Regions from separate parts of the Pseudomonas sp. GL_090 genome, predicted to be linked through region 4. Evidence: predicted binding sites of a transcription regulator. Region 4 holds the regulator's gene; each other region holds the start of a gene.
What was found. Region 4 encodes sigma-54, which starts transcription at its own class of promoters, with help from an activator protein. Its sites were predicted from a motif close to ANTGGCATNNANNTTGCTNT; they were not measured.

Region 1 (5,004 bases), 1.3 Mb from region 4:
TCCGTCGCCGCCACCGCTGCTGCCTTCAAAGCCGCTGCCCGCCTCTTCGACCCCATTGAGAATGTCGTCGTTGTATTCCGGCGCGCCCCGCAGCTTCCAGGCTTCCACCACGCGGTGAACCTCATCGTCGGACACGAAAGCACCGTGAACACGAATCGGCAGGCTGGTGCCCGGCGGCATGTAGAGCATGTCACCGTGACCCAGCAGTTGTTCGGCGCCGCCCTGGTCGATGATGGTCCGGGAGTCGATCTTGCTCGATACCTGGAACGCCATGCGGGTCGGGATGTTGGCCTTGATCAGACCGGTGATCACATCCACCGACGGACGCTGGGTAGCCAGGATCAAGTGGATACCGGCCGCACGCGCCTTTTGCGCGATACGGGCGATCAGTTCTTCAACCTTCTTGCCCACGATCATCATCATGTCGGCGAATTCGTCGACTACGACCACGATGGTCGGCAACTTGCTCAGCAGCGGCGCTTCGTCGTGGATGCTTTCGCGCTTGTACAGCGGATCGCTCAACGGCTCGCCGGCGTCCTGGGCTTCCTTGACCTTGGCGTTGAAGCCCGACAGGTTTCGCACACCCATCTTGGCCATCAGCTTGTAGCGTCGCTCCATCTCGGCAACGCTCCAGCGCAGGGCGTTGGCGGCGTCCTTCATGTCGGTGACCACCGGGCACAGCAGGTGCGGAATGCCTTCGTAGATCGACAGTTCGAGCATTTTCGGGTCGATCATGATCAGCTTGGCGTCTTCCGGGCCGGACTTGAACAGGATCGACAGGATCATCGCGTTCACACCCACCGACTTACCGGAACCGGTGGTACCGGCCACCAGCAAATGTGGCATTTTCGCCAGGTCGGTGATGACCGGCTTGCCACCGATGTCGTGGCCCAGGGCCAGGGTGACCGGCGACTTGAAGTTGTCGTACTCGGGGGTCGACAACACCTCGGAGAAGCGCACGATCTGCCGGTCTTCGTTGGGAATCTCGATACCGACCGTGGTCTTGCCCGGAATAACTTCCACCACGCGCACGCTGGTCACGGCCAGGGAGCGCGCAAGGTCTTTGGCCAGGTTGGAAATACGGCTGACCTTGACCCCGGCCGCCGGCTGGATTTCGTAACGGGTGATCACCGGGCCCGGGTGAATCGAATCCACTGTGACTTCGACGCCGAATTCCTTGAGCTTGATTTCCAGCAAGTGGCCAACCGCAGCCAGGGATTCGGGCGAGTAATTGAGCTGTTTCTTTTCCGCCGGGTCGAGAATCGAGATCGGCGGCAAGGTGCCTTCCACGGCGCTGTCGACGAACAGTGGCGCCTGCTTCTCTTTTTCGACGCGCTTGCTCGGTGCGGCGGGCTTTGGCGGCGCGGGCGCAATCACCGGCGGCACCTGCTTCTCGCGCTCGGACATGTGCTTGCTCAGGGCTTGCTCACGCTCGATCAGGCGCTCCTTGACCTTGGCCTGCTCGCGCTTGTCGGTGACGGTCGGCGCGACCACTTCATCCATACGGTCGTCGACTTCACGCAACTGGGCGACCAGCTGTTTGCGCTCGGTACGGGCTGCCCACCAGCGATTGGCGGCGCCCTGGAACAGTTCGAACAGGTCGAGGGTGATCTTGCCAGTGATGTCCATCACTTTGAACCACGACAGGTCGGTAAACACGGTCAGGCCGAACAGGAACAAGGCAATGAACAACAGCGTGCTGCCCTGGATATTCAGGGCGTTCCTGGCCAGTTCGCCGAGGCTTTCCCCCAGCGCACCGCCCGCACCGGCCGGCAGACCGGTCGCGGCATGGAAATGGATATGGGCCAGGGCGGCGCCCGACAGCACCAGGAACACCAGGCCGATCAGGCGCCAGGAGAACAACCAGCCGCTCCATTGCCACGGTTCGTGGCGCTGGCGGAAGATCTGGTACGCCTTGACGGCCAGCAGCAACGGGAAGATGTAGGCGAAGTAACCCAGCACCATGAACAGGATATCGGCGCTGTAGGAGCCCGCTGGTCCGCCGAAGTTCTGCACGTCGTCGATCTTGCTGTTATGACTCCAGCCCGGATCATCCTTGCCATAGGTCAACAAGGCCATCATCAGGAACAGGCACAAGGCACCGATGGCGATCAGCGCACCTTCCTTGAGTCGGTAGTGCAAGTGCTGGCGCCAGAGTGGTACGACGGCTGGTTTAGGTGCTGCGGTGGATTTCTTCAAAACGCTTCTTTTCCTGCGCCTATGGCGCGTCCATCTGATGAATGTCTATAAAAACTGCAAAAAAACTGCCCAATCCAGGCAGGTAAAAAAGTTAACACGCGTTACCGGGACTACTTTTAACACTGCGCCCCGGTTTTTATAAACATGGCGCGCACTGAATATAGGTAACACGCAGGGCATTGTACGGGTTTGTACGCACGACGCCATGCTTGAGATCCTTGGGTGTAGCATAGTCAAAAGCATATGACATGCTGTTCAATTTGAGCATGCATTCTCTTTTGTGACAAAGGCTTATGAGGTGTTTTTATGAGCGAAGCGAAGCATTCACGCCTGATTATCCTGGGCTCCGGCCCCGCTGGTTACAGCGCGGCCGTTTATGCCGCCCGTGCCAACCTCAAGCCCGTTGTCATTACCGGCATCCAGGCAGGCGGCCAACTCACCACCACCGTTGAAGTGGATAACTGGCCAGGGGACGTTGAAGGCCTGACCGGACCGGTGCTGATGGATCGCATGCAAAAACACGCCGAGCGCTTTGCCACCGAGATCGTTTACGACCACATCCATACCGCCAAGTTGCAACAACGGCCGTTCGAGCTGATCGGCGATGGCGGCATCTACACCTGCGACGCACTGATCATTGCCACCGGTGCCTCCGCGCAATACCTGGGCCTGCCGTCGGAAGAAGCGTTTGCCGGCAAAGGGGTGTCGGCATGCGCGACCTGCGATGGATTTTTCTATCGCAATCAGGTGGTTGCGGTAGTCGGCGGCGGCAACACAGCGGTCGAAGAAGCCTTGTACCTGTCGAACATCGCCAAGGAAGTGCACCTGATTCACCGCCGCGACAAGCTGCGTTCGGAGAAGATCCTCCAGGACAAACTCTTCGAAAAAGCCGCCAATGGCAATATCCGCCTGCACTGGAACCAGAACCTGGACGAAGTGCTCGGCGATGCCAGCGGCGTGACCGGCGCCCGCCTGCGGGACAGCCACACCGGCGAAACGAAGGAACTGCCGCTGGCCGGGGTGTTTATCGCCATCGGCCATAAACCCAACACCGACCTGTTCGCGGGCCAACTTGAAATGCGCGACGGGTATCTGCTGGTCAAGGGTGGCAGCGAAGGCAATGCCACCGCTACGGCGATTGCCGGGGTGTTTGCCGCCGGCGACGTGGCCGACCACGTTTATCGCCAGGCCGTTACGTCTGCCGGGGCCGGTTGCATGGCGGCGCTGGACGCTGAAAAATACCTCGACGACATTCCTGCCGTTTAAAGGCAAACTTTATGGCGGGCCAAAACCCGCCACTGCCCTCCCCTTCTGCAAGCCCGGATGCCATGCTGACTTGGTTACAACGCAACACCTTGCATTTCCCACCGCTGGAAAAGGCCATGCGCGACCCCAACGGGCTTCTGGCTGCCGGGGGCGACCTGTCCGCCGATCGGCTGATCTCGGCTTATCGCCACGGCTGCTTCCCCTGGTTTTCCGAAGGCCAGCCGATCCTCTGGTGGTCGCCGGACCCACGCACGGTTCTGTTTCCCGACGAATTGCACGTCTCGCGCAGCCTGAACAAACTGCTGCGTCAGCAACGCTATCAAGTGACCTTTGACCAGGACTTCGCCGCCGTCATCCGTGCCTGTGCAGCCCCTCGGGAATATGCTGACGGCACCTGGATCACCGAGGCCATGCAGGACGCTTACATCGAACTGCACAGGCGCGGGCATGCGCACTCGGTGGAAGTGTGGGACGGGGACGAACTGGTCGGTGGGTTATATGGCCTGGCAATGGGCCAGCTGTTTTTCGGCGAGTCCATGTTCAGCCTTGCCGACAACGCCTCGAAATTCGGCTTTGCCACACTGGTCCGGCATCTGAAAGACTCGGGGTTCGTGTTGATCGACTGCCAGATGCCCACCGACCACCTGCACAGTCTGGGCGCCCGGGCGATTGCGCGCCGCGAGTTTGCCAATTACCTTGCGCAGCATCTGGACCAGCCCAGCAGCGCCAATTGGGTTTGCTGAGCGACATTTGCGCGCGTGGCTTACACTTATTCAAAAGCATTATCCCGAGGGTTGATCATGACCGAGTTGGCGCGTTTGAAGTTCTATGCCACTCAGCCGCACTCTTGCAGTTATCTGCCCGAGGAGCAGGCCACAACCCTGTTCCTCGACCCTAGTCAGCCCATGGATGTGCATGTCTACGCAGACCTGTCGGAGATGGGGTTTCGTCGCAGTGGCGACCATCTCTACCGGCCGCATTGCCAGAATTGCAATGCCTGCGTTCCGGCGCGCATTCCCGTGGGGCAGTTCACGCCCAACCGGCAGCAGAAACGCATCTTCAAGCGCAACACGGATTTGCAGGTGCGTCCGGCCAGGCCCGGCTTCAACGAAGAGTACTTCGACCTTTACCAGCGCTATATCGAACAGCGTCACGCCGATGGCGACATGTACCCGCCGAGTCGCGACCAGTTTTCGACATTCCTGGTGCGGGACCTGCCGTTTTCAAGATTTTATGAGTTTCGCCTGAACGGCCGGCTGCTGGCCGTCGCCGTGACCGATTTACTGCCGAACGGTCTTTCGGCGGTCTACACCTTCTACGAACCGGCTGAAGAGCGCCGCAGCCTTGGGCGCTATGCGATTCTCTGGCAAATCGCCGAGGCCAGGCGGCTGGGACTGGAGGCGGTCTACCTCGGCTACTGGATCAAAAACTGCAAAAAAATGAACTACAAGACTCAATATCGCCCTATTGAGTTGCTGATTAATCAGCGCTGGGTGGTTCTAAACTAGAGCAGGCCCTAAACCCCTTGGCTTAAACCCC
Region 2 (5,004 bases), 1.0 Mb from region 4:
TTTGGGAGCGTCACCATGGGTTCCACGTTCAACAGCCTGGTTGCCTTGATCATTTTTGTCCTGGACATCTGGGCCATCATCAACGTCTTCAAAAGTAGCGCCGAGACCGGGATGAAAATCCTCTGGGTGCTGCTGATCGCGCTGTTGCCGGTGTTGGGACTGATCATTTGGGCCATCGCCGGGCCGCGGGGCAATGTCAAACTCTGAACCGGCAACACTGAACCTGTGGGAGCGAGCCTGCTCGCGAAGAACGATGACGCGCAGCCACTGAAACACCGCATCGCCTGCTTCGCGAGCAGGCTCGCTCCCACAATGTTCTGCGGGTACTTCGATGACGAAGGTTCGACCTGTCATGTTCCGCGACGTAGAATGCGCGCCTTTCCCGGTCAATCGAGACGCTCGATTGGCCATCATGGGCGGGTAACCGTCCGTTGCCACCGCATTCATCGGAGCACTTCCCATGAGCAACACCCCGACCAGCGACTACCTGGAAACCCTCTACGAAGGCTACGGCCAGCGTTTTCGCATGGAAAAACTGCTGCACGAAGTGCGCACCGAGCACCAGCACCTGGTGATTTTCGAAAACCCGCGCATGGGCCGGGTGATGGCGCTGGACGGCGTGATCCAGACCACCGAAGCCGACGAGTTCATCTACCACGAAATGCTCACCCACGTGCCGATCCTGGCGCACGGTGCCGCCAAACGCGTGCTGATCATCGGCGGCGGTGACGGCGGCATGTTGCGTGAAGTGGCCAAGCACCGCGGCGTCGAGCACATCACCATGGTCGAGATCGACGGCACCGTGGTCGACATGTGCAAGGAATTCCTGCCGAACCACTCCAAGGGCGCGTTCGATGATCCACGCCTGAACCTGGTGATCGACGACGGCATGCGTTTCGTCGCTACCACCACTGAAAAGTTCGACGTGATCATTTCCGACTCCACCGACCCGATCGGACCGGGTGAAGTGCTGTTCTCGGAAAACTTCTACCAGGCCTGCCACCGTTGCCTGAACGAGGGCGGCATCCTGGTGACCCAGAACGGCACGCCGTTCATGCAGATCGAAGAAGTGAAGACCACCGCCGGCCGCCTGCGCAGCCTGTTCCCGGACTGGCACTTCTACCAGGCCGCCGTGCCGACCTACATCGGTGGCTCGATGACCTTCGCCTGGGGCGCCACCAATACCGCTTATCGCAAGTTGTCCCGCGAAACCCTGCAACAGCGCTTCGCGGGCAGCGGCATCGTCACCCGCTACTACAATCCTGAAATCCACATCGGCGCCTTCGCCTTGCCGCAATACGTGCTGCAGGCGGTGAACAAGCCAAGCAACGATTGATGGGTTGAAACACAAAACCTGTGGGAGCGAGCCTGCTCGCGATGGACGTGAACGATGACGCGGGATGTCTGATTTAACGCGGCGTTCTCAAGTTTTTCGCGAGCAGGCTCGCTCCTACAGAGATCTACGATGGGTGCAGATCCGGCGGAACAATCAGCCAGCTAACAAGGTCGAGATAGAGGTAAGCCCATCCATGGGTTTTACCAAGGAGGCACCAATGCAAAAGTGGAAAGTCACTTTCGTGGATGATCATGGCGAAACCATCAACGAAGTCTTTGAGTGCACCGAGCGCCCGGACTACGAGCGTGCCGCCAGGCTCATCAAGGCCCGGCTTCTTCCTGTCGCCGCCGAACTGGATCTGAACGATCTGGAAGGGCGGACCACTGATGCATGCGTCAAAGATCTCAAGTCCCAGAACAGCATACAAATCCTCGGCATTACTCCAATCTGAACGACACCTGTCGCATTCACATCCAGCCCTTGGCAGGGGCTCTATCTTGAGGCTACTCTGCAAGCGAGATCAGCGAATGAATCGCTAAGGTCTGGTCTTGTCAGCTCCATGCTTGTTTCCCGCCGGCACATCGGTTGCCGTCGCTCGCGCTGTTCGGTTGCGGGTGAGGGAGTACGGAAAGTCTATCCATCGGTTTGAGGAGGACGTTTCATGAGCACAGCCTATCAAGAAGACATCAGCAGCAGCGTGCTGCGCCGCATGAAAGAAGGCGGTTTTGACTTTTCACGGTTCCATCCCATCGAGTTCTACGCCATTTTCCCGGACGAGGAGCGGGCACGCAGGGCGGCAGGTCATTTTCACCGTGGTGAATCCCTGGATGCGCAAGTCAGTGTGCGCGACGATGGCGCCTGGGCGCTGGAGTTGTGCAAGGTCATGTATGCCACCTACGACGACATCGGCGACTTCGAACAGGGTTTCGAAGCAGTGGTCGAGCCTCTGGGCGGCGTCATCGAAGGCTGGGGTGTGAAACAGGAGGTACGAGGGCGACTCGCATAACCTTATGAACAGTGACAACCGGCAATGACGGCTGACCTTCGGGTTGGCCGTTTTCGTTTTCGCCGACAGGACATTGACCACGACCCCGTAGGAGCTGCGGTGCGGCGATCCGACTTGCCAGCGAAGGCGTCCCCGAAGAGCGACGCATGACTCATGGGCCCCTTCGCCAGCAAGCTGGCTCCTACAGACTATGCTGGTGATAGGCGATCACAGCGCCTTGCAATGAAGCGGGGGCGATCAGGTTGGGGCATTTGTCGCACAGGATTGGTGCGGTGCGTGCGTCTTGATTATCCAACTGATTGAAATCTAAGCGTTTATGCCGATGGCACGGGCCTTGCGAAGGTCTGGACGTCCGAGTGACAAGGAGTACGGCATGATCCGCACCTATTTTGACGAGATGTACGATGCCGGCGGCCAGGTCCGCCCGCATTATCGGGAGTTTGCCCGTTGGCTGGCCGAGACGCCTGACGAGCTTCTGGCACAACGGCGACGCGAGGCCGATCTGTTGTTTCATCGCGCCGGGATTACTTTCACGCTCTACGGGGACGAGCAGGGCACAGAGCGCCTGATTCCCTTCGACACCATTCCCCGCAGCATCCCCGCCAGCGAATGGCGGATTGTCGAGCGCGGCTGCATCCAGCGGGTCAAGGCGTTGAACATGTTCCTCGCCGACCTCTACCACGAGCAGCGCATCATCAAGGCCGGTATCATTCCGGCCGAGCAGGTGCTGGCCAACGAGCAGTACCAGTTGGCGATGCAAGGGCTGGATCTGCACCGCGATATCTATTCGCACATCTCCGGCGTCGACCTGGTGCGCGACGGCGACGGCACCTACTACGTGCTCGAAGACAATCTGCGAACTCCGAGTGGCGTCAGCTACATGCTCGAAGACCGCAAGATGATGATGCGCTTGTTCCCCGAGCTGTTCGCGGCGCAACGCATCGCCCCCATCGACCACTACCCGAACCTGCTGCTCGACACCCTGAAAAGCTCAAGCCCGATCGATAACCCGAGCGTGGTGGTGCTGACGCCGGGGCGCTTCAACAGTGCGTTCTTCGAGCATGCGTTCCTGGCGCGGGAAATGGGCGTGGAGCTGGTGGAGGGCGCGGACCTGTTCGTGCGTGACGACAAGGTCTACATGCGCACCACCGACGGGCCGAAAGCGGTCGACGTGATTTATCGTCGCCTCGACGACGCGTTCCTCGATCCCCTGGCCTTCAACCCGGAATCGATGCTCGGTGTGCCGGGGCTGCTGTCGTCCTACCGTTCCGGCAACGTGGTGCTGGCCAATGCCATCGGCACGGGGGTGGCGGACGACAAGTCGGTGTACCCGTTCGTTACCGACATGATCCGTTTCTACCTCGATGAAGAACCGATCCTGAAGAACGTTCCTACGTGGCAGTGCCGTAATCCGTCTGAGCTTTCCCACGTGCTGGCCAATCTGCCGGAACTGGTGGTCAAGGAAACCCAAGGCTCCGGCGGGTACGGAATGCTGGTGGGGCCGGCGGCGACGGCGGCGGAAATCGAAGCCTTCCGCGCGCGGATCATCGCCAAGCCCCATGCGTATATCGCGCAACCGACGTTGTCGCTGTCGACCTGTCCGACCTTTGTCGAAAACGGTATTGCACCACGCCACATCGACTTGCGGCCGTTTGTCCTGTCGGGTCGTGAAACCCGGGTCGTGCCCGGCGGCCTGACCCGTGTCGCCCTGCGCGAAGGCTCCCTGGTGGTGAATTCCTCCCAGGGTGGCGGAACCAAGGACACCTGGGTGGTTGAGGATTGAAGGAAGCGTGCCATGTTAAGTAGAACTGCCTCGGATTTGTATTGGATGTCGCGTTACCTGGAGCGGGCGGAAAACCTCGCCCGGATGCTCGACATCAGCTATTCGCTGTCGCTGATGCCGCAAGACGGTCGTGGCGACGGTTTGCACGAACTGGCCATGCCGCTGTTGATCACCGGCACCCTGGACGATTATCTGGAGCGCCATGGCGAGCTGCATGCCGAACGGCTGCTGCATTTCTTCGCCCTGGATGCAGCCAACCCGGCGAGCATCTACAGCTGCCTCGGTGCCGCACGGGCCAGCGCCCATGCGGTGCGTGGGCGCATCACTGCCGATATGTGGGAAAACATCAACGCCACCTGGCTGGAAATTCGCGGCATCGCCGAACAGGGCCTCAGTCGCTACGGCATGAGCCGTTTCTGCGAGTGGATCAAGGAACGTTCCCACCTGTTCCGGGGCGCTTCCTACGGCACCATCATGCGTAACGATGCGTTTCGCTTCATTCGACTGGGGACCTTTATCGAGCGGGCGGACAACACCTTGCGCCTGCTCGATGCCCGCTACGAAATGGCCGGCGACCAGGCCGAAGCGGTCAGCGATGGCACCGCCCATGCGTATTACCAATGGAGCGCGTTGTTGCGGGCGTTGTCGTCGTTCGAGGCCTACACGGAAATCTACCGTGACGCCCCCGGTGCCCGGCATGTCGCTGAATTGCTGTTGCTGCGGGCCGATGTACCGCGATCCCTGCGCGCCTGCACCGAAGAAATCGACCAGATCCTGGCGCAATTGCCGGGGGCCAACGGTCGTCCCGCACAACGCCTGGCGGCGGAAATGGACGCACGTCTGCGCTACACCGGCATCACCGAAATTCTCGACGAAGGT
Region 3 (5,004 bases), 610 kb from region 4:
GTCAGGTCTTCAGCGCGTGTGCACTCGTTGCACGGTGAGGGTCGTGGTGGGGCTCTGCTGGACAACGTTTTCGCCATCGACTACTTGCACGGCGAGGCTGTGTTCGCCGCGATCGATGTTCACCAGTTGCAGGGTCGGCACGTTGCCTGGCTCGCCGTACGGCTGACCGTCCAGCAGCAGGCGCAGCAGGTGAGGGGCTTGCAGGCGCGGCTTGATCAGTACGGTTACGGTGAACGTGCCGTTGTTGGCGCGCAGGGCTTCGTTGGCAGGCAGGCCGGTCAGCTCCAGCACTTCATAGGTCTTGAGGGGTTGTTCACTATGGGCGGCCCGCGCAGCAGGCGCGGGTTCGCCCGGAGGCTGGCGCTCGATGCTGTTGAGGGGCGGCAAGTGGACCGGTTGGGCGCTGACACCGTCAGGCGGTTGATTGCTGTACGCGGTGGCGCCGTTGGCGTCCGTGTACTTGTAGATCTGCGCCAGGGCGGGCAGAGCGATCAGCAGCAGGATGAAAAGAAAACCACGACCCATAAAAACAACCGGAAACGAAAGCGTAGGGTTGCAGCATAGGTCAGGGTTGGTGGTTATCCCAAGTCGCTGAACATCCTGACAATAAAAAAGGCCTCCCGAAGGAGGCCTCTTTTTGTCACGCCGCGTGTCGCGACGCTACCGGATCAGCAGCTGTAGTACAGCTCGTATTCCAGTGGGTGTACGAAGGTACGTACCTTGATTTCTTCTTCGCTTTTAAGGGCGATGTAAGCGTCGATGAAGTCGTCGCTGAAAACGCCGCCTTTGGTCAGGAACGCACGACCTTTGTCCAGCTCTTCCAGGGCTTCTTTCAGGCTGCCGCAAACTTGTGGGATCTCTTTGGCCTCTTCAGGCGGCAGGTCGTACAGGTTTTTGTCAGCGGCATCGCCAGGGTGGATCTTGTTCTGGATGCCGTCCAGGCCGGCCATCAGCAGTGCGGCGAAGCACAGGTACGGGTTGGCAGCCGGATCCGGGAAACGTGCTTCAATACGGCGGGCTTTCGGGCTCGACACGTAAGGAATACGGATCGAAGCGGAGCGGTTGCGAGCCGAGTAGGCCAGCATCACTGGGGCTTCGAAGCCTGGAACCAGACGCTTGTAGGAGTTGGTCGCCGGGTTGGTGAAGCCGTTCAGGGCCTTACCGTGCTTGATGATGCCGCCGATGAAGTACAGGGCGGTGTCGGACAGGCCGGCATAGCCTTCGCCAGCGAAGGTGTTCTTGCCATCTTTCCAGATGGACATGTGTACGTGCATACCCGAGCCGTTGTCGCCGTACAGAGGCTTAGGCATGAAGGTCGCGGTGCGACCGTAGGCATCGGCTACGTTGTGCACGACGTACTTCAGGGTTTGGGTTTCGTCGGCTTTTTTCACCAGGGTGTTGAACTTGACGCCGATTTCGTTCTGGCCGGCAGTTGCCACTTCGTGGTGGTGAACTTCGACGGTCAGGCCCATTTCTTCCAGTGCGTTGCACATGGAGGTACGGATTTCGTGGTCGTGGTCGAACGGCGGAACCGGGAAGTAGCCGCCTTTGACGCCTGGACGGTGGCCTTTGTTGCCGCCTTCGATGTCCTGGTCGGACATCCACGAACCTTGTTCAGAGTAGATCTTGAACATGGAACCGGAAATGTCGGACTTGAACTTCACCTGGTCGAAGATGAAGAACTCTGGCTCTGGACCGGCGTATACGGTGTCGCCGATAGCGGTGGCTTTCAGGTGCTCTTCGGCGCGCTTGGCGATCGCACGTGGGTCGCGGTCGTAGCCTTGCATGCTCGAAGGTTCGATGATGTCGCAGACCAGGATCAGGGTCGGCTCTTCGGTGAACGGATCCAGGACGGCGGTGGAGTCGTCCGGCATCAGGATCATGTCGGAGGCTTCGATGCCTTTCCAGCCAGCGATGGAGGAACCGTCGAACATTTTGCCGACTTCGAAGAAGTCGTCATCCAGCGCATCGCGAGCCGGCATGGTCACGTGGTGCTGAGTGCCTTTGGTGTCCGTGAAGCGCAGATCAATCCACTTGACGTCATGATCTTTGATGAGTTGAACCGACTTCGACATAGTGTCCTCCGGGTGGCTTCGGGCTAGTAATGGATGCCCTTAAATGTGGGTGATGCCGGCGCGAATACTCTGCCAAGGCAACCTGCCTCACAAGGGAGCAAATTGCATGCCAGTGCCCCAGCATGGGTTTTTTGCCCCAAAAACACGCTTGCGAAGGCATATTGCGCTTTAAAGCAGAAAATCTCGCCCTGTAATGTGGCGTCAGATTCAATAAATGACCTGTTTTGGTGCGCGCAAAACCTTCTGCACATTAACTGGTTAAACCTTGAGCAATTTCCGCTATAATCCGCGCCCCCCTTTTTCGGCAGGCCATGCGCGCGCTGTTTCCATGAAATTAATCGTAAAAGTCTTCCCCGAGATCACCATCAAGAGTCGACCTGTCCGGACGAAATTTATCCGCCAGTTGGCCAAAAACATCCGCGCCGTGCTCCGCGATCTGGACCCGGCCGTGGTGGTGAACGGCGTGTGGGACAATCTCGAGCTGGAAACCCGCGTTACCGACCCGAAAGCCTTGAAAGAGATGGGTGAGCGTCTGACCTGCATGCCGGGCATCGCGCACTTTCTGCAGATCGACGAGTACCCGCTGGGCGACTTCGACGACATCACCGAAAAGTGCAGGCAGCACTACGGCGATGCGCTGGCCGGCAAGATCTTTTCGGTGCGTTGCAAACGCGCCGGCAAGCACCCGTTCAGCTCGATCGATATCGAAAAATATGTCGGCAGCAAGCTGCGACGTGAGTGCGGCGCCGCCGGGATCGACCTGAAAAAGCCTGAAGTCGAAGTCCGGATCGAAGTTCGCGACCAACGGTTGTTCGTGATCCACAGCCAGCACAACGGCATCGGCGGATATCCGCTGGGTGCCCTGGAGCAGACTCTGGTGCTGATGTCCGGTGGCTTCGACTCCACCGTGGCGGCCTACCAGATCATGCGCCGCGGGCTGATGGTGCATTTCTGCTTCTTCAATCTGGGCGGACGTGCCCACGAGCTGGGTGTCATGGAAGTCGCGCATTTCATCTGGAAGAAGTACGGCAGCTCCCAACGCGTGCTATTTGTCAGTGTGCCATTCGAAGAAGTGCTGGGCGAAATTCTCGGCAAAGTCGATAACAGTCATATGGGCGTAGTATTGAAGCGTATGATGTTGCGCGCTTCGTCCCAAATTGCCGATCGACTGCACATCGACGCACTGGTCACCGGTGAGGCGATCTCCCAGGTGTCGAGCCAGACGCTGCCGAACCTGTCAGTGATCGACTGTGTGACCGACAAGCTTGTCCTGCGCCCACTGATCGTCGCGCACAAGCAGGACATCATCGACACGGCCAACGAAATCGGCACCGCCGATTTTGCCCGGCACATGCCGGAATACTGCGGCGTCATCTCGGTCAATCCGAAGACCGCGGCCAAGCGCCATCGCGTCGAGCATGAAGAGAAAGAATTCGATATGGCGGTACTCGAGCGTGCGCTCGAAAACGCCAAACTGGTGCCGATCGATCGCGTGATCGATGAACTGGGCCAGGATTTGCAGATTGAAGAAGTCAGCGAAGCGCTGGCCGGTCAGATCGTCATCGACATCCGCCACCCGGATGCCGCTGAAGACGACCCGCTGGAACTCGCTGGCATCGAGGTACAAACGATGCCGTTTTATGCAGTGAACGCTCGTTTCAAGGAACTGGACCCTACTCGCCAGTACCTGCTGTATTGCGACAAAGGCGTGATGAGTCGCCTGCATGCCCACCATTTGCTCAGTGAGGGGCATGCCAATGTGCGCGTTTATCGACCGAGCTAAGTGCCCGGGGCTGTTTGCCTGTGGCCTGCGTCACCGGCCCCCCGATGCCACCGTCAAGCTGTAACGGCTTTCACGGACGCTACTGTTAATCGCTGCCAAGACTTGTCAGCACACCGAATCCTCTGATCGAGATACACAAGTGATCGAAAATCTACGCAACATCGCCATCATTGCCCACGTTGACCATGGTAAGACCACCCTGGTAGACAAACTCCTGCGTCAATCCGGCACCCTGGAGCGCAACGAGCTCAACGACGAGCGCGTGATGGACTCCAACGACCAGGAAAAAGAGCGCGGTATTACCATTCTGGCGAAAAACACCGCCATCAACTGGAACGGCTACCACATCAACATCGTGGACACCCCGGGCCACGCCGACTTCGGCGGCGAAGTTGAACGCGTAATGTCGATGGTCGACTCCGTTCTGCTGCTGGTTGACGCTCAAGACGGCCCTATGCCGCAAACCCGTTTCGTGACCAAGAAGGCTTTCGAAGCCGGCCTGCGTCCGATCGTGTGCATCAACAAGGTTGACCGTCCAGGCGCGCGTCCGGACTGGGTTCTGGACCAGATCTTCGACCTGTTCGACAACCTGGGTGCCACCGAAGAACAGCTGGACTTCAAAGTCGTCTACGCCTCGGCCCTGAACGGTATTGCCGGTCTGGACCACAACGAGATGGCTGAAGACATGACCCCGCTGTACCAGTCGATCGTCGACAACGTACCGGCGCCGGCTGTTGACCGTGAAGGTCCGTTCCAGATGCAGATCTCCGCACTGGACTACAACAGCTTCCTGGGTGTTATCGGTGTTGGCCGTATCGCTCGTGGTCGCGTCAAGCCGAACACCCCGGTTGTCGCTATCGGCGCCGACGGCAAGAAGCGTAACGGTCGTATCCTGAAGCTGATGGGTCACCACGGTCTGCACCGTGTAGACGTTGAAGAAGCTGCCGCAGGCGACATCGTGTGCATCAGCGGTATGGACTCGCTGTTCATCTCCGACACCCTGTGCCACCCGGACACCGTTGAAGCGATGAAGCCGTTGACCGTCGACGAGCCAACCGTTTCCATGACCTTCCAGGTAAACGACTCGCCATTCTGCGGTAAAGAAGGCAAGTTTGTGACTTCCCGTAACATCAAGGAACGTCTGGA
Region 4 (5,004 bases):
TGGATCGGAAGGTCTCCGGGGTCAGCCCGGACATACTGGTCGGCACACTGGAGCGACCGGTCATTGCTCCGCGCATCTGGTTGTTCGTGTTTGCGATCATTGCCCACAACATTCCCGAAGGCATGGCGGTCGGTGTTTCGGCCGGTGGCGCAATGCCTGACGCCGATAGCCTGGCCATGGGCATTGCCTTGCAGGATGTGCCGGAAGGGTTGGTCATCGCTTTGGTACTGGCCGGGGCAGGGATGTCCAGGATCAAGGCGTTCCTGATCGGTGCCGCATCAGGGTTGGTCGAGCCGGTGTTTGCACTGCTATGCGCCTGGCTGGTAAGCCTGGCCGAGCTGCTGTTGCCCTTGGGATTGGCGCTGGCGGCGGGGGCGATGTTGCTGGTGGTGACCCATGAAATCATTCCCGAGTCGCGCCGCAATGGTCATGACAAGCTTGCCAGCCTCGGGCTGCTGATGGGGTTCTGTTTGATGATGGTGATGGATACAGCCCTCGCTTGATTTGTGGCGAGGGGCTTTTGTGGTTGTATTACTCGCCTTCGTCGAAGTAGTTGTTGATCAGCGCCACCAGCGCTTCCAGCGCTTCCTGTTCCTGCTCGCCTTCTGTGCTCAAGTGGATCGTGGTGCCTTTGCCGGCGGCCAGCATCATCATCGCCATGATGCTTTTGCCATCGACCATGGACTCTGGTGTACGACCGGCCCGGATCTGGCACGGGAACTGACCTGCCACCCCAACGAATTTTGCAGAAGCGCGAGCGTGCAGGCCCAATTTATTGATGATTTCGATTTCCAGAGCAGGCATCGCGATGTGAATCCTTTAGCTGAGGTCGCGGTGGCGGACCTGGACGTTCTTCAGGGATTGTTGCAGCGTCTGCCCCAGACGCTCGGTCAGGTAGACGGAACGGTGATGTCCGCCAGTGCAGCCAATGGCAATGGTGACGTAGGCGCGGTTGCTGGCGGCAAAACGAGGCAGCCACTTTAGCAGGTATGTGGAAATGTCCTGGAACATCTCTTCGACATCCGGTTGTGCCGCCAGGTATTCGGCAACCGGTTGATCGAGCCCGGACTGCTCGCGCAACTCCGGTTTCCAGTAAGGGTTGGGCAGGCAGCGCACATCGAACACCAGGTCGGCGTCCACCGGCATGCCGCGCTTGAAGCCGAAGGACTCCACCAGGAACGCAGTCCCAGGTTCCGGCTGATTCAACAGGCGCAGTTTGATGGCATCGCGCAGTTGATACAGGTTCAGGCTGGTGGTGTTGATCTTGAGATCGGCAAGGTCGGCAATCGGCCCGAGCAGGACGCTCTCGACGTTGATGGCTTCGGCCAGCGAGCGGTTGGCGTTGCTCAGGGGGTGACGTCGGCGGGTTTCGGAGAAACGCTTGAGCAGGGTTTCTTCGTCGGCGTCCAGGTACAGCACATCGCACTTGATGTGGCGGGCACGGACTTCCTCGAGCAGGTCGGGGAAACGTGACAGGTGGCTGGGCAGGTTGCGCGCGTCAATGGAAACGGCGACCAGCGGCTGCAACATCTCGGTATGAACCAGGGCGCGTTCGGCCAGCTCCGGCAGCAGACCGGCGGGCAGGTTGTCGATGCAGTAGTAGCCGTTGTCCTCAAGAACGTTGAGGGCGGTACTTTTACCTGAGCCGGAACGGCCACTGACGATGATCAAGCGCATGATTACTGACCGTTTTGCTCGTCCAGGACAACCTGATACAGGGCTTCGTTGCTTGCAGCACTTCGCAGCTTTTCGCGCACTTCCTTGCGGTCGAGCATGCTGGCGATCTGGCGCAGCAGCTCAAGGTGCGCATCGGTGGCGGCTTCCGGGACCAGCAGCACGAACAGCAGGTCAACCGGCGCGCCATCGATGGCGTCGAAATCGATAGGGGCGTCCAGGTGCATCAATGCACTGATGGGCGAAACACAGCCCTTGAGACGGCAATGTGGAATGGCGATGCCATTGCCAAACCCGGTGGAGCCGAGTTTTTCACGGGCGATCAGTGCCTCGAAGACATCTTGCATCTCCAGGGCCGGCACTTCGCGGGCGATCAGATTGGCAATTTGTTCGAGGGCTTTCTTTTTACTGCCTCCCGGCACGTTCACCAGGGAACGGCCGGGGGTCAGGATACTTTCAAGTCGGATCATGGGTAGGGAGTGTTAACGACCGGTTGCGCCCTGGAGGAGGCTCTGGGTCTTTTCCTTATGCTTTTTGAGTTGTTTATCCAGCTTGTCGGTGAGTGCGTCGATCGCGGCGTACATATCGGTATGTTCCGCGTTGGCGACCACTTCATTCCCGGGAATATGCAGCGTGGCTTCGATTTTCTGCTTCAGTTTTTCGACGGTCATCGTGACCTGCACATTAGTGATCTTGTCGAAATGTCGCTCCAATCGTTCGAGTTTTTCGCCGATGTAGGTGCGAAGAGGTTCGGTCACTTCCAGTTGGTGTCCACTGATGTTGACTTGCATACAGCTTCTCCTTCGTTGCCAGTGCATAAAGCGGTAGATCAGATGATCTACCACTGGAACGCTGTGGCGTGGCTCTACATCAACCGCTTGCGTTCGCTCGAAGGCGCGATCCCGAGGGATTCGCGGTACTTGGCGACGGTGCGGCGAGCCACCTGAATGCCTTGTGCCTCCAGTAAACCAGCGATCTTGCTGTCACTCAACGGCTTTTTCTGATTTTCCGCTGCAACCAGTTTTTTGATGATCGCCCGGATCGCCGTGGACGAGCATTCGCCGCCTTCGGAGGTGCTTACGTGACTGGAGAAAAAGTACTTCAGTTCATAAATGCCCCGGGGGGTGTGCATGAACTTCTGGGTGGTCACCCGTGAAATCGTCGATTCATGCATGCCTACCGCTTCGGCGATGTCATGCAGGACCAGCGGCTTCATGGCTTCGTCGCCATATTCGAGGAACCCGCGCTGATGCTCGACGATCTGGGTGGCAACCTTCATCAGGGTTTCATTGCGGCTTTGCAGGCTCTTGATGAACCAGCGGGCCTCCTGCAACTGATTGCGCATGAAGGTGTTGTCGGCACTGGTGTCGGCGCGGCGCACGAAACCGGCGTATTGGGCATTGACCCGCAGCCGTGGCACCGACTCCTGATTGAGCTCCACCAGCCAGCGCTCGTTGTCCTTGCGCACGATGACGTCAGGAACGACATACTCGGCTTCGGTGGACTCGATCTGCGAGCCCGGGCGCGGGTTGAGGCTCTGGACCAGTTCGATGACCTGGCGCAGTTCGTCTTCCTTGAGCTTCATGCGACGCATCAACTGGCTGTAGTCGCGGCTGCCAAGCAGGTCGATGTAATCGGTGACCAGGCGCTTGGCCTCGGCCAGCCAAGGGGTCTTGGCAGGCAGCTGGCGCAATTGCAGCAGCAGGCATTCGCCCAGGTTGCGGGCGCCGATGCCGGCAGGCTCGAATTGCTGGATGCGGTGCAGGACGGCTTCGATTTCGTCCAGTTCGATGTCCAGTTCCGGGTCGAAGGCTTCGAGGATCTCCTCGAGGGTTTCGTCCAGGTAACCTTGATTGTTGATGCAGTCGATCAGGGTCACGGCGATCAGGCGATCGGTGTCGGACATCGGGGCCAGGTTCAGTTGCCACAGCAAGTGGCTCTGCAGGCTTTCGCCGGCCGATGTGCGGGTGGTGAAGTCCCACTCGTCATCGTCGTTGCTGGGCAGGCTGCTGGCGCTGGTCTGGTAAACGTCTTCCCAGGCAGTATCGACGGGAAGTTCGTTGGGAATGCGTTCGTTCCAGTCGCCTTCCTCAAGGTTATCAACCGTAGGGGCGCTTTCCTGGTAGGAAGGTTCCTGAATATCCGTGTTGGGCTTTTGTTCGGCGTTGTCGGCCAAGGGGTCGGAGTTGTCGAAGTCGTCGCCTTCTTCCTGGCGTTCGAGCATCGGATTGGACTCCAGGGCCTCCTGGATTTCCTGTTGCAGGTCCAGGGTCGACAATTGGAGCAGGCGGATGGCCTGTTGCAGCTGCGGTGTCATCGTCAGCTGCTGGCCCATTCTCAAGACTAGCGATGGTTTCATGGCAGGGGCTTAACACCTTATTCGCCGGCGCACATGCGCCATCCACTACAGGGCGCCGGGGCGCCAAACTTAAGCAAATTATATGCCTGAAACTGAAGGATTTGCCTAGAGCGCTGTAACAATAAAAAACTATAAAGTTGTGTTGCTGCGCTGCCCTTGTCGGGGGCTGACCACGCTTGTCGGCACGAGGCGCTGGTGAGTGGGCCGGTCAGGTGCCCGGGCGACTGCCTGGGCACAGCTCAGCGCTTACAGGCGGAACTCATGGCCCAGATACACTTCCTTGACCAGATCGTTGGCCAGGATGGTCTCTGCGTCGCCTTCGGCGATCAGTTGACCGTCATTGACGATGTAGGCGGTTTCACAGATATCCAGGGTTTCACGAACGTTGTGGTCCGTGATCAGCACGCCAATGCCTTTGGCCTTGAGGTGGTGAATGATCTGCTTGATGTCGCCGACCGAAATCGGGTCCACGCCGGCGAAGGGTTCGTCGAGGAGGATGAATTTCGGGTTGGTGGCCAGGGCGCGGGCGATTTCCACGCGACGGCGCTCACCACCGGACAGGCTCATGCCCAGGTTGTCGCGGATGTGGCTGATGTGGAACTCCTGCAGCAGGCTTTCCAGCTCCTTGCGACGGCCGGCCTTGTCGAGTTCCTTGCGGGTCTCGAGGATGGCCATGATGTTGTCGGCCACCGACAGCTTGCGAAAGATCGATGCTTCCTGCGGCAGGTAGCCGATACCGGCTTTTGCACGGCCGTGCATCGGCTGGTGGCTGACGTCCAGGTCGTCGATCAGGACGCGTCCCTGGTCAGCCTGTACCAGGCCGACGATCATGTAGAAGCAGGTGGTCTTGCCGGCGCCGTTCGGGCCAAGCAGGCCGACGATCTGGCCGCTGTCGATGGACAGGCTGACGTCACGCACGACCTGGCGGCTCTTGTAGCTCTTGGCCAGATGCTGAGCTTTCAGAGTTGCCA

Region 1: the regulator sigma-54 is predicted to act here: its motif matches at 2,436-2,455, upstream of AC3ITA_RS10095 (DNA translocase FtsK).
Region 2: the regulator sigma-54 is predicted to act here: its motif matches at 2,664-2,683, upstream of AC3ITA_RS08830 (circularly permuted type 2 ATP-grasp protein).
Region 3: the regulator sigma-54 is predicted to act here: its motif matches at 2,170-2,189, upstream of glnA (type I glutamate--ammonia ligase).

Annotation. Positions count from the first base shown of each region.
Region 1 covers NZ_CM174452.1:2,269,417-2,274,420, reverse strand. Annotated here, with positions in the region: gene AC3ITA_RS10095 (DNA translocase FtsK) at 1-2,199, opposite strand, end outside; gene trxB (thioredoxin-disulfide reductase) at 2,506-3,465, shown strand; gene aat (leucyl/phenylalanyl-tRNA--protein transferase) at 3,528-4,208, shown strand; gene AC3ITA_RS10080 (arginyltransferase) at 4,266-4,973, shown strand.
Region 2 covers NZ_CM174452.1:1,968,716-1,973,719, forward strand. Annotated here, with positions in the region: gene AC3ITA_RS08810 (PLD nuclease N-terminal domain-containing protein) at 16-207, shown strand; gene speE (polyamine aminopropyltransferase) at 461-1,336, shown strand; gene AC3ITA_RS08820 (hypothetical protein) at 1,554-1,787, shown strand; gene AC3ITA_RS08825 (ribonuclease E inhibitor RraB) at 1,998-2,342, shown strand; gene AC3ITA_RS08830 (circularly permuted type 2 ATP-grasp protein) at 2,716-4,125, shown strand; gene AC3ITA_RS08835 (alpha-E domain-containing protein) at 4,138-5,004, shown strand, end outside.
Region 3 covers NZ_CM174452.1:347,584-352,587, forward strand. Annotated here, with positions in the region: gene AC3ITA_RS01580 (DUF4124 domain-containing protein) at 10-525, opposite strand; gene glnA (type I glutamate--ammonia ligase) at 669-2,075, opposite strand; gene thiI (tRNA uracil 4-sulfurtransferase ThiI) at 2,404-3,858, shown strand; gene typA (translational GTPase TypA) at 3,998-5,004, shown strand, end outside.
Region 4 covers NZ_CM174452.1:956,336-961,339, forward strand. Annotated here, with positions in the region: gene AC3ITA_RS04140 (ZIP family metal transporter) at 1-503, shown strand, start outside; gene AC3ITA_RS04145 (HPr family phosphocarrier protein) at 532-804, opposite strand; gene rapZ (RNase adapter RapZ) at 820-1,677, opposite strand; gene ptsN (PTS IIA-like nitrogen regulatory protein PtsN) at 1,680-2,144, opposite strand; gene hpf (ribosome hibernation-promoting factor, HPF/YfiA family) at 2,157-2,465, opposite strand; gene AC3ITA_RS04165 (RNA polymerase factor sigma-54) at 2,540-4,033, opposite strand; gene lptB (LPS export ABC transporter ATP-binding protein) at 4,280-5,004, opposite strand, start outside.